4 regions of the Bacillus sp. V2I10 genome follow, and region 1 is predicted to be linked to each of the others. Evidence: riboswitches for the same ligand, from Rfam matches in the RefSeq annotation. Region 1 holds a riboswitch; each other region holds the start of a gene.

Region 1 (3,105 bases):
TTTTCTTGTCTTTGTTGGCATCTTTATCTTGTCTCTGCTCTTATCGTATCTGTTTGTTTTCCTTGGTTTTATTGAAAATGCCTTCTTGATGACGCTGATCATTTCCACCATATCACTCGGAGTGGTGGTCCCTACACTGAAGGATGCAGGCATTATGAAATCGAATATCGGTCAGATTATCTTGCTCGTTGCTGTTATAGCTGACTTAGTGACGATGATTCTGCTTGCCGTGTTTGCATCGATATATGGAGGAGAAAATACAAATACATGGCTGCTTCTGCTGTTATTTGGTGCTGGAATTGCTTTATATTTTCTCGGCAAAACCTTTCAGAGCAGATCATTCATAGAAACGATGTCTAAGGGCACGATTCAAATTGGGACAAGAGCTATTTTCACTCTGATCATTGTCCTTGTTGCCTTATCAGAAACAATCGGGGCAGAAAACATATTAGGAGCGTTTTTAGCGGGTGTTCTAGTCTCACTGCTTTCCCCAAATAAAGAAATGGTTCAGAAAATGGATTCCTTCGGGTACGGATTTTTGATACCGATCTTCTTTGTTATGGTTGGTGTCGATCTTGATGTATGGTCGCTGTTTAAGGATCCAAAAATTTTAATGCTGATCCCATTGCTGTTTATTGCGCTGCTGATCTCTAAAATTGTGCCGATTTATTTACTGAAGAGATGGTATGACACAAAAACAACGCTTGCTTCAGGATTTTTGCTGACATCAACATTATCCCTTGTTATTGCGGCAGCTACCATTGGAGAAAGAGTAAATGTGATTGATGCTCAAATGTCGGGTGCGCTCATTTTAACGGCTGTTCTGACGAGTATTTTTACTCCGATTGGGTTTAAGAAGCTATTCCCTGAACAGCTGTCTTCGCAAAAGAAGCTGAAGGTAGCTTTTATAGGAGCCAATCAAATGACACTTCCAGTGACGCGCGAGTTAAATCCGAAAATGTACGATACAACGGTGTATCATACTCATGTCGATAAAAATGATCAGCAGATCGCTGAATCATTGTTTCAAATTGAGGAGCTTGAAGATTACTCAATCGAGACCCTGCAGTCCCAGGGAGTATTTGAAGCTGATATCCTTATTGCTGCTGCTGGTGATGAGGATACGAATGCTGAAATCGCTCTATTTGCAAAAGAGGTTGAAGTTGGGCGGGTGATTGCCAGCATCTCATCACCGTTATTAGACGAGCAGCTAAGAGCGAAAGACATTGATGTCTTCTCTGTTCTGCTGTCTACTAAAACCCTGCTAAGGGCTCTTATTGAAGCACCTGGCATCATGAAGATTTTGACCAATAACGATTCAGCGCTTTATCAGATAAAAATGAACAACAGACGCTACGATGGCATGGTGCTCCGCAGCTTTCCATTTACAGGCGACGTCATTTTTGTCCGTATTTTCAGGGAAAATGAATCGATTGTGCCGCATGGGGATACAGAGCTGAAACGCGGAGATTTACTGATTCTGACTGGATCTGCTGAATATGTGGATGAGCTCAGACAGGAGCTTGAGTTCCATAAAAGTTGATTATTATGACTTGAAAGTTTCTTTGAACATGGTATGATGTACATGTGAATATTTCTAAAATAATATATGAACGACCGCTAGGGGAGCCCTTTTAGAAGGGCTGAGATTGAAGTTTGCCTTCAAGACCCTCCGAACCTGATCTGGCTAAACCCAGCGTAGGGAAGTGGTGTAAAGGTCTATTTATACACCACTTTTCTATGCGAAAAGTGGTTTTTTGCCGTTTTTATACTAAAAATGAGGAGGAACAAAACATGTCATTTTCAAAAGAATGCCGGGAGTATGCAAATAAATGGTGGGAAGGAAGCTTTGAACATCCTTTTGTAAAAGGGATTGGCGAAGGCAGCCTTTCAAAAGAGAAATTTAAATATTATGTGATGCAGGACTCTTATTACTTAACCCATTTTGCAAAAGTCCAGGCTTTTGCAGGGGCGATGGCCCCTGACTTGCATACAACGTACCGGATGTCCGTTCATTCACAGGGTACCTATGAGGCAGAGCTATCTTTGCATCAGCAATTTTCTGTCCTGCTTGGGATCACGGACACCGAACGGAAGGAATTTAAACCATCGCCGACTGCGTATGCTTACACCTCCCATATGTACCGTTCAGTTGCCACAGGAAATCTTGGTGAAATCATTGCAGCTCTGCTTCCATGCTACTGGCTCTATTATGAAGTCGGGGAGCACCTGAAAGATTGCAAGCCTGGTGATGAAGTTTATGAGAAATGGATTGCGACTTATCACGGTGATTGGTTTAAAGAGCTTGTCCTCGAGCAGGTTGCAAGATTTGACGAGCTTGCTCTGCGTGCAAGCGATCATGAGAGACAAATGATGAAGGAAAACTTCCTCATCAGCTCGATGTATGAATATCGTTTTTGGGATATGGCGGAAAAGATGGAAGCGTGGGATGATACACAAACCATGCTGATGCAAAAGTGAAATTGCATCTTGTCACAGATGGACGGCACACTGCTGCAGAGCTCGTGAAAATCATCTCAGATATACATACAGCTGCAGATGCCATTCATATTAGAGAAAAGAATAAATCGGCTGGAGAACTGATCGACTTGATTGAAGCGCTCCATCAAAATGGGGTGCCAAAATCAAAGCTTGTTATGAATGACCGTGTGGATGCAGCTGTTCTTTCTGGTTTGCACCAGATTCAGCTCCCATCGCACAGCTTCAATGTGAAACTGGTGAAACAGCGCTTCCCGCATCTTTCGGTAGGCTGTTCCGTCCACACTGCTGCTGAAGCAGTATATTGTGCTGAAAATGGGGCAGATCGCCTCCTTTTCGGGCATGTGTTTCAAACATCATCAAAAAATGGTCTAGAAGCAAGAGGGATAAGCAAGCTTACGGAAATAGCGGAATCTGTCAGCATTCCAGTCATTGCAATTGGAGGGATCACTCCTGCTGTCATTCCTGATCTAATAGATTTAAAGATTGAGGGAGCAGCCGTGATGTCCTATGTTTTTTCAGCGGATCAGCCAAATCATGCGGCACTTGAACTTGCTGATCATTTAAAAAGGGGGATGGGCCATTGAAGCCTTTATTTGATGCTGG
Region 2 (3,105 bases), 3.1 Mb from region 1:
GTCACTGAATGATCTTCTGCATAAAATCGGATATGCTGTCGGGAAAAAAGCGATTGTGACAGGCGAGATTGCGAAAGAGAATGCTTCACCTTATGGATTATCAGGTGATTGGACACTAAATGTGTCAAAGGCTGAAAGTGCTGGATACTCATTTGAGAAATTGGATCCGTACTTAGAGAAATTAATTGAGGCAATAAAAAAAGAAACGTGACAGTGTCGCGTTTCTTTTTAGTGAGGTAAAATCTGCTGATGAAATACCGAAGCAAAATAGGCGAATACAAACCCAAGCGGGAAAGAGAAAATCATAGACCAGCCGTTGACTAATTCTTCTTCGTTGCTGATCCTTATCGCTTCAAAATAACCATATAGAAAATTAATAATCGACAATAAAAAAGTTATCATCATCAATGAGTAGGATAGATTCATCATTTGTCCTCCATAAGAAATCTATTACTACTAGTACATGCCGATGATAGAGAGTTTATGACAAGAAAAGCGGATGGTCTAGATCAGCTCCTAAAGACAGATAAGGATCCGATGGAAAAGTACTGGCTTTTTAGGCGGATCCGTTCTGACTGAGGAGTTGGGCGCTGGAATAGAAATAAATGGAAGGGATTATATAAATTTTGATAGTATAAAAAAGCACCGAAAAAAACATCGGTGCTTTTGGCAGAATCTATTTTCTTTTTAAGACAAGTGATTTAGAAGCAGTGAGCATCAATACTAAGACGATTGAGCAAATGATAAATGTAGGCACCATGTAGGAAGCGTTATAGCCGGCTGAATACAGCAGAACGGGCTTATCACCTGCAAATTCTGCAAAGAATACAGCTCCAGCAAGTGTATGTGCCGCAAATCTAAGGAAGCTTCCAAGAAAAGCTGCTGCCACTACGTAAGCAATTAATCGTCCTCTGTTAAGAGGATTCAAAGAGCTTTGGACTTGTTTATAGAATACTCCTCCTGCACCTACCACGGTAAATGCGACAAAATAGTCAAGAAAACCCTGGATTGGATGTACAATTGTGGTGTAGCCCATAATTGTCTGCAAAACGCCAAGTAAAAAGCCTGTCAGCAGTCCTCCTTTTAATCCGTGGCGAAAACCCATGATCAGGACTGGAATCATTGCAAGTGAGATTGACCCTCCCTGAGGCATTTTGCCAATGAAGCTTGTTGCTAAATCAAGCAGAAATGCAATGGCTGATAGAATCGCTGCTTCTACTAAAAAAACTAAACGTGTATTTGTCTGCATAGCGCTTCCCCTTTTCGGCATTCGACCGGGGCTGTTTTTTTCCATAATAAAAAGCAATGCGGGGAATGTCGGATGGTTTCCACGCACTGCTTTGGTTGGGTTATCACTTGAATCCATCGCCACATCCCTACGTAAGCTTTAACTATACAGGTTCAACGGGTCTGAACAAAACGTTCACTCTCAGCCGAATGGCTCCCCAAGTGGTCAAATGCAATATATGATTTAGACACTACTATACAGGAAGTTGCAAAATTCGACAAGATTAAATTTTGATTTTTTTCAGAAAATAATGGAAAGCTCTTTTATCAGTCTTTACAAGGGTCCAAAACCTTGCTATAGTTTCCATGAATTCAATATATGCAGGGGAGCTGAGTGAACTTGGCTGAGAGGATACTGATTCTGATTCTTGTATCGACCCTTTAACCTGATCTGGGTAATGCCAGCGGAGGGAATGCGGAAGATGCATTATTTTTTCCATAACTTTGCGAATGCGTTAAGGCTGCCCCAGTGGCAGCCTTTTTTGTCGTTCGGTCAGATATTCATATATTAATAAATTTTAAGGAGGATAAAGAATGGCCAGTGTAAATCTAGCATTTCAGGTGCTGCCTAAATCATCAGAAGGGAATACATATGAAATTGTCGACAAAGCGATCGAGGTTGTTCAGCAATCAGGAGTCAAATATGAGGTCGGTGCGATGGAGACGGTGATGGAGGGAGAGCTTGATGAACTGATTAATATTGTTAAGCAAGCGCAGGATGCCTGTATTTCAGCCGGTGCCGCTGAGGTAATGACTCACATGAAAATTCATTACCGTCCAAAAGAAGGGGTCACAATGGATGAAAAACTTAAGAAATACCGTTAAAACACTTTCAGGAATTGCGCTTCCTGGTATAGTGCTGCTGTCATTCCTCTTTTTGTGGGAATTGGCTGTCATCGCATCAAAAGTGGAAAAATGGATTCTGCCGCGTCCGACTCATATTTTCATCACGCTTGCAGAAATGAGGGGAACGATAGGCGGACATATCCTGCAGACTCTGTCGGAAGCAGTGCTTGGTTTATTGATCGCTGTAACAGCAGGTGTATTGATTGCTATCTTAATAGACATGTCAGATTGGGTTCGAAAAGCAGTTGAACCGCTGCTTGTTCTTTCGCAAACCATTCCTATAATAGCGCTAGCTCCATTGCTTATCATCTGGTTCGGATTCGGCATTTTTCCTAAAGTAATTGTCGTGGCGCTCGTTTGTTTCTTTCCGATCGCCATCAATCTGTCTGACGGCTTCCGTTTAATAGACAGGGATATGGTGAAGCTCATGAGAACGCTTGGAGCCAGCCGCAGACAGATGTTTTTAAAACTGAAGCTTCCAGCTGCAACACCTTTCTTTTTTTCAGGGTTAAAAATAGCCGGAACATACAGTGTGATGGGGGCGGTTATCGGAGAGTGGCTGGGTGCAAGCAAAGGACTCGGCATTCTATTGACTCGATCCTCCCAATCGTTCCTGACAGATAAAGTATTTGCAACAATCGTCTTAATAGTAGGTTTAAGCTTAATAATTTTTGCACTCATTGAAATACTGGCAAGAATCATGATGCCCTGGAAATATAAGCAGCAAAAGAATTCTAACTAGCTACGGGGGAGAAAAAATGAAAAAACTCTTATTTATTCTATTTAGTTTAGTATTCATCTTATCTGGATGCGGATCAGCGGAAAAAAACACTAATGAAGAATTAAAAAAAGTGAAGATTATGCTTGATTGGTTTCCAAACACAAATCATACAGGTATTTATGCAGCGAAAGAAAATGGCTTCTATAAAGAAGAAGGTCTTGATGTTGAAATAGTTGAACCTGGTGAAGGAG
Region 3 (3,105 bases), 1.8 Mb from region 1:
TTTTTCAGGGTCTTCCGTACAGTTTGTGCTGCCCATAATAAAATAAAGCTGAAGTTTCGCACGAACTTCCTCATTCCACATGCAAAGGTCCCCTTTTTTTCTTTTGATAAGCCCAATGATTTGTAGGTCCATGGCCCTGTCCTAATTTAAGATCTTCTTTTATCGCTTCCCGGATGAATGCAACGGCGGTTTCTGCCGAATTATAAATTGACTTTCCTTTTGCGATCTCGGCTGTGATGGCAGCTGCGAAGGTACAGCCTGTTCCGTGCGTATTTTTTGTATGAATACGTTCACTTGTAAAATAGCTGAACTCTGTTCCATCAAATAACAAATCTACTAACTGTTCCTCGTTTTCAGCATGTCCCCCCTTAACCACAACATTTTTCACGCCGAAAGAGTGCAGGATTTTGGCTGCAGTCTGACGATCATCGAGATTGTGAATGGTTAAACCCGTCAGCACTTCAGCTTCTGGAATGTTAGGAGTAACGACCAAAGCAAGCGGCAGCAAATGATTTTTCAATGCTTCCACTGCTTCATCCTGCAATAATGAAGCACCGCCTTTGGCTATCATGACGGGATCTACAATCACTTTGCTCCAATTGAACCTCTTTATTTGTTCAGAGACTGCTTCAATAATTTCACTATTAAATAGCATACCGGTTTTAATGGCATCAGCTCCAAAGTCTGAGCCAATCGCTTCAATCTGCTGCATAACCGCGTCTGAAGTTAATGGAAATACACCATGCACCCCTAGTGTGTTTTGAGCGGTTACCGCTGTAATGGCAGACATTCCATATACATTCAATTCCTGAAACGTTTTTAAATCCGCTTGAATTCCTGCTCCCCCGCCGCTGTCAGAGCCTGCAATCGTCAGTGCTTTAGAGATTGACATGGTAAACCTCCTCAAGTGCAGAAAGTTTTTGAATATCATCTGCTGAAATGTTATAAAGCTTGTTTAAAAACTCGATTTGAAAGCTTCCGGGGCCTTCAATTCCTTCAGCTGCAAGTTCGGCAGCACTCCCGTAAACCGCTAATGCTGCAGCAGAAGCACGAACATAGTCTTTTTCAACCGCGCAAAATGCGCCGATAACAGAGGTGAGCAAGCAGCCTGCACCTGTTACTTTTGTTAGAAGAGAATGACCATTTTTGCATATATATGTTGTTTCTCCATCTGAAACAATATCTTGTTTTCCTGTAATGACCGCAATCGTGTTTAACTGCTTTGCAGCTTTTACAGCAAGTGCGATTAAGTCTCCTTTGCCGTCACCGGAGTCGACTCCTTTTATCGACCAGCTCTCACCAACGACATTTGCCACTTCAGCCGCATTCCCTCTAACTGCAGCGATGTCCAGTTCCCTTACGATTATTTGCGCCGTTTCTGTACGGTATTTTGTTGCGCCTGCACCAACTGGATCAAAAATGACTGGCACGCCATGCTTATTGGCAGATTTCCCTGCAAGCAGCATCGCTTCTACATTTTCTTCGTTTAAGGTACCAATATTTAATACAAGTGCCCCTGCAATTTTCGCCATATCCGCTACTTCTTCCTTGGCGTAAGCCATTACCGGCGATGCTCCGATTGCTAACAGGCCATTTGCTGTAAAATTCGTTACCACAACATTTGTAATATTGTGCACCAATGGTTTTTCTTTTCTTAATTTTTCTAGAATCGCATCAATCGTTTTAGGTTCCAGCATTTTTTTCCCTCCCAAAAAATAAAGAGCACTCTGCCGCGGCAAAGTGCTCATATGTATCCCTGAATCACATCCCTGCGCTGGCATTATCCAACAGGTTCATTCGGTCTACGGCAGATAGCCGTACTCTCAGCCTGATTCCACAAGCTCCCGCTTTCATTATTTTATTTTTTATTTTATGATTCAAAGTCTACTCTTCTGGCACTTAATTTGCAACCTTTAAGCAGATGTTTTCGCATTCATCACTTTTGTTTTTATCAATAAAATTAAAATAAGCAGGATTGGAATGCCAAACTGAAATGGCAAATGAATGTACAAAGGCAAGTCCATTTTTTAAATGCTCTTTAATATTCTGAGCAATGAAAAAAGTCGTGAGAAAGGCAATAGACATGACACAATATATAATCTTATCTGATTTGACAGAAGAAGGAAATTCCTTTAGTTGATACATAAAAAAACACGACGACTTTTATAAATCCTACAATGAAGAAATAATCAAAGATAAATCTCCAGATGCTGAAAAAAATCCATTAAATTAATTATTTCAATTGATTTAATGAGCGGAAATGTAAAAAATGCATTGGTTCTTTGGTACCTATTGTGCTAAAAGTATTTTTCAGCAAGCCAGATGTGCAGCCAAACATAAAAAAGACACCGTAAATGATGTCTTTACTTTCTTTCTATTGCTAATTTAATGCCAAATCCAATGAGTACTGCTCCGGTTATGCCTTCCATCCACTTTTGTACAGCAGGCTTTTTCATGAAAGCACTCAATTGATGAATCAAGTATATATAAATAATAAACCAAATAAATGTAAGAATTGTGTACGTTAATCCCATAATCATAAACTGTGTAAAAGTATTCGATCCCGGCTCCAAAAATTGCGGCAAAAAGGTTAAAAAGAAAACAGCTACCTTAGGGTTTAGGAGATTTGTCAAAAATCCCTGCCTGTAACAGTTGACTTGCTTTGCTTCAGGCTTTTGTTCTTCTCTATCTTGTATTCTGCCCGGTTTTTTTAAAGTCCATAAAGATTTAAGTCCTAAATAAATGAGGTAGCAAGCTCCCGCGTACTTTAGGATTGAAAAAAGAAAAGCTGATTTGACAATAAGTGCTGATAAACCTAATACAGCTGCAAAAGTATGAATTAAAAGTGCTGTCAAAGTCCCGAACACTGTTTTCATTCCTCCTGCCCTCCCGCCAGTAATAGTATTCTTAGTAGCGATGGCTGTATCAGGTCCAGGCAATAAAATTAATAAAATAGACATGATGATAAATAATGATAAGTGCTCCAAGGTTATTCCCTCCATAGGCTGAATTTTACCAATTTTAACATATGGAGGGCCAGCTGAATAGAACTGATTTATCGGAAAAGCAGTTTCCAGATTCCCAAAACATCCAGCAAAACGAGGA
Region 4 (3,105 bases), 3.2 Mb from region 1:
AGGAGGGGAGATAAAGTCTGCAAGTTTTAAGTTTTGTTCCTTAGCCTTCATAAAAAAAAGTTTCTAGCATTTACTAGAAACCTCTTACTACTAATGATTCATATATGTCAGGATAATGAAATCCAATATAATGCTTAACGGAAATCTCGAACTCATATCTAATTCACCATAATATCCGTTTGTAATATGTGCATGAAAAGTGATATCAACTTCTTGCTGCAACCGGCTATTTCGTCGGCCAACGACTGCTATTGTCTTTACGTTTTTCTCTTTTAATATATTTGCAAACTCTAGTATATGTAATGTTTCTCCACTATATGATACTAAAATGGCTAAATCATTTTCAGATAAACTATTGGCCACGCATCTTAGTTCATCCCAATCTTCACGTGCACTACAGATTCTTCCTGAAAAGGTAAGCTTTCTAGCAGCTTCCACACAAGTTGGAAGTGATGCCCCAACCCCAAAAAACTCAACATAATTACTTTCTTTAATATACGCTGCAGCTTTTTGAATCTTTTCTTCATTGATATTCTTTAAGGTTTGATCCATTTCTTTTTTTACTCGATCTATCTGAGTCAATATCGTATTTGAAGAAATAATATTTTCATCATCTTTATCATAATCAACGTATTTACTTAACGTGTATTTTAAATCTTGGAATCCCTCGTAGCCTAACTGCTTACACGTTCTGCTAATCGTTGCGGTTGATACAAATAATTCTTTGGCAAGATCATTCACATTGGACTGAACAACGAAATTCGGGTTTATTAAAATATGGTCTAATACCTGTTTCTCTAACTGGCTTAATTGATCTCTGCGTTGAGATAGACGCTTTAAGAATGTTTTCATTGTTCATCACCACTCTATATTGTTCCTTATACTATAGCATATCCATGAAACTCAAAAACAGCAGGATTGGGGTAAAAAAAGGAATACAGGAGGTTTTATTTAAACGTGGCTGGACAAGTGGTAAAAAAGCTAAGTTATAAAAATATGCAATTCCAATTTACATAATAATACAGATTATAAACAGCAAATAAATTTTACTAAATATTATGTTAAGGTCAAATTGATTGACTTTATTAGAAAGCATGTGTACAGTAAATATTAAATTAATAGGAAGACCACTAGGGGAGCCATTTTATGGCTGAGACAGGAGTTATCCTGGACCCTTTGAACCTGATCTAGTTCATACTAGCGTAGGAAAGTGGAGTCAGTGTATGAATATATACAATTATTCTGCCGCTCCATTTTTGGAGCGGTTTTTTCGTATTCAATTATAGTCGCTCCCTATAGTGTCTTCCCGTTATAACCAATAAGGGGGCTAAATGTATGAGTTTTTCAGCAGAACTAAGAAAGGAAGCAAATCCCATCTTTGATGCGATTTTCGAACATCCTTTTGTCAAAGGAATCGCCAATGGAGGATTAAAAAAGGAACAATTAATTCATTATGTTAAACAGGACTTTGAATATTTGAGTTCCTTTATCAGAATCTATGGAATAGCGGTCTCGAAGTGTGAGAATCGTGAAGATATGGATATGTTTAATCAGCAAATTTCATTTATATTAAAAAGTGAAATCCATCCACATAATAACTTTTGTCAAGTAGCGGGTGTTCCATATGAGGTATTACAAGGATATCCGTTATCACCATCTTCACTTCATTACATACGTCATATGCTTACAGTTGCTCACGAAGGAACATTAGGGGAAATTTTAGCTGTCTTATTACCATGTCCGTGGACATATTGGGAGATTGGCAAAAGAATATTAAATGAAGTTAATCCAGATCGCTCTCATCCATTTTATGATTGGATAAATTTTTATGGTAATCGTACAAATTCGATCACAACTAAATTTTGTGCCCGTATAGATGAGTGGGCAAAGGAAGCAACAGAGAGAGAAAAAGAAAAGATGAAAGAACATTTCTTAATAAGTTGTCAGCTTGAATATATGTTTTGGGATATGGCCTATAAACTCGAAGAATGGCCTGTGAAAATGGAGGTAGTAAAGTGATGAGCTGGAAGATGAAAGAAGTAGTTCTTGCTGTCATTCTAGCGGTGGCTTGTGGAGTTATTTATTTAGGATGGTCTACTCTTTGGATTCCGATTTCCGCTATTGTGGGGCCGGTGGGCGCAGGTTTTATGTTTGGGATTTGGGTGATTGCTAGTCCAATAGTAGCGTATATTATCCGAAAACCGGGTGCGGCCCTTATTGCAGAGGTTGCAGCGGCAGCAGTAGAGTTATTAACAGGAAGTCATTTTGGTCTATCGGCCCTTTTAATTGGTGTCTTTCAAGGTATGGGTTCAGAAATCGCATTCGCGATATTCAGATATAAACGCTACAACCTATTTACATTAATGCTATCTGGGGCTCTTGCAGCGGTTGGAAGCATGATCTATAACTTAATTGCCAACGGTTTTGGATATTACACGACAGAAGTATTTTTTGTTACGTTAGTAATTCATGTGATAAGCGGAATTATTCTCGGTGGTTGGTTAGCGAAAGTAGTCGTGGACTCACTCGCAAAAACAGGTGTTTTAGAACAATATGAAATTATGAAGGATAAAAGGAAAAGGGAAAACTTAAATGGAAATGTTTCTGGGATGTAAGGATCTGTCTATTCGCTTTTATAATCGTTCTGAAAAAATACTCAGTAGTATTACATTGTCAATAAATAAAGGGGAGAAAGTATTAATACTGGGGCCTAGCGGGAGTGGGAAATCTACTTTGATTTCCGCTCTTGCAGGTATTATCCCTGAGCATATTGAGGCAGAAGTAAGTGGTGAAGTATTCCTCAGGAAAGATGCCGGCGTTATGTTTCAAGATCCTGATTCTCAATTTTGTATGCTTCATGTGGGTGAAGAGATTGCTTTTAGTCTCGAAAACCGATCTATTCCGCGAAACGATATGGACAAAATGATTACTGACTTGATGGATAAAGTAGGGCTAAAGATTGATAAGAAAACACCAATTGAAACATTATCCGGTGGTATGAAACAAAGATTGGCATTAGCTTGTTTATTAGCATTAGAACCAGAAGTCTTGTTCTTTGATGAACCAACAGCCCAATTAGACCCTGCTGGCAGGAACGAGATATTT

The links. A riboswitch is a leader RNA that binds a small molecule or an ion and turns the genes downstream of it on or off. The one in region 1 is predicted to bind thiamine pyrophosphate.
Region 2: it holds a riboswitch for thiamine pyrophosphate, as region 1 does, so the genes downstream of both, QFZ72_RS07095 (MTH1187 family thiamine-binding protein) here and tenA (thiaminase II) in region 1, are expected to answer to the same signal.
Region 3: it holds a riboswitch for thiamine pyrophosphate, as region 1 does, so the genes downstream of both, thiM (hydroxyethylthiazole kinase) here and tenA (thiaminase II) in region 1, are expected to answer to the same signal.
Region 4: it holds a riboswitch for thiamine pyrophosphate, as region 1 does, so the genes downstream of both, tenA (thiaminase II) here and tenA (thiaminase II) in region 1, are expected to answer to the same signal.

The regions. Positions count from the first base shown of each region.
Region 1 covers NZ_JAUSYV010000001.1:4,556,240-4,559,344, reverse strand. Annotated here, with positions in the region: gene QFZ72_RS23200 (monovalent cation:proton antiporter family protein) at 1-1,543, shown strand, start outside; TPP riboswitch at 1,613-1,722, shown strand; gene tenA (thiaminase II) at 1,795-2,481, shown strand; gene tenI (thiazole tautomerase TenI) at 2,478-3,086, shown strand; gene thiO (glycine oxidase ThiO) at 3,083-3,105, shown strand, end outside.
Region 2 covers NZ_JAUSYV010000001.1:1,422,583-1,425,687, forward strand. Annotated here, with positions in the region: gene QFZ72_RS07080 (Rossmann-fold NAD(P)-binding domain-containing protein) at 1-211, shown strand, start outside; gene QFZ72_RS07085 (hypothetical protein) at 229-426, opposite strand; gene thiT (energy-coupled thiamine transporter ThiT) at 677-1,249, opposite strand; TPP riboswitch at 1,357-1,458, opposite strand; TPP riboswitch at 1,601-1,719, shown strand; gene QFZ72_RS07095 (MTH1187 family thiamine-binding protein) at 1,822-2,112, shown strand; gene QFZ72_RS07100 (ABC transporter permease) at 2,087-2,875, shown strand; gene QFZ72_RS07105 (ABC transporter substrate-binding protein) at 2,892-3,105, shown strand, end outside.
Region 3 covers NZ_JAUSYV010000001.1:2,748,381-2,751,485, reverse strand. Annotated here, with positions in the region: gene thiE (thiamine phosphate synthase) at 1-81, opposite strand, end outside; gene thiD (bifunctional hydroxymethylpyrimidine kinase/phosphomethylpyrimidine kinase) at 71-892, opposite strand; gene thiM (hydroxyethylthiazole kinase) at 879-1,697, opposite strand; TPP riboswitch at 1,750-1,858, opposite strand; gene QFZ72_RS13805 (LysE family translocator) at 2,364-2,987, opposite strand; gene QFZ72_RS13800 (sodium-dependent transporter) at 3,056-3,105, opposite strand, start outside.
Region 4 covers NZ_JAUSYV010000001.1:1,398,132-1,401,236, forward strand. Annotated here, with positions in the region: gene QFZ72_RS06955 (MurR/RpiR family transcriptional regulator) at 91-852, opposite strand; TPP riboswitch at 1,123-1,226, shown strand; gene tenA (thiaminase II) at 1,336-2,019, shown strand; gene QFZ72_RS06965 (ECF transporter S component) at 2,019-2,615, shown strand; gene QFZ72_RS06970 (ABC transporter ATP-binding protein) at 2,593-3,105, shown strand, end outside.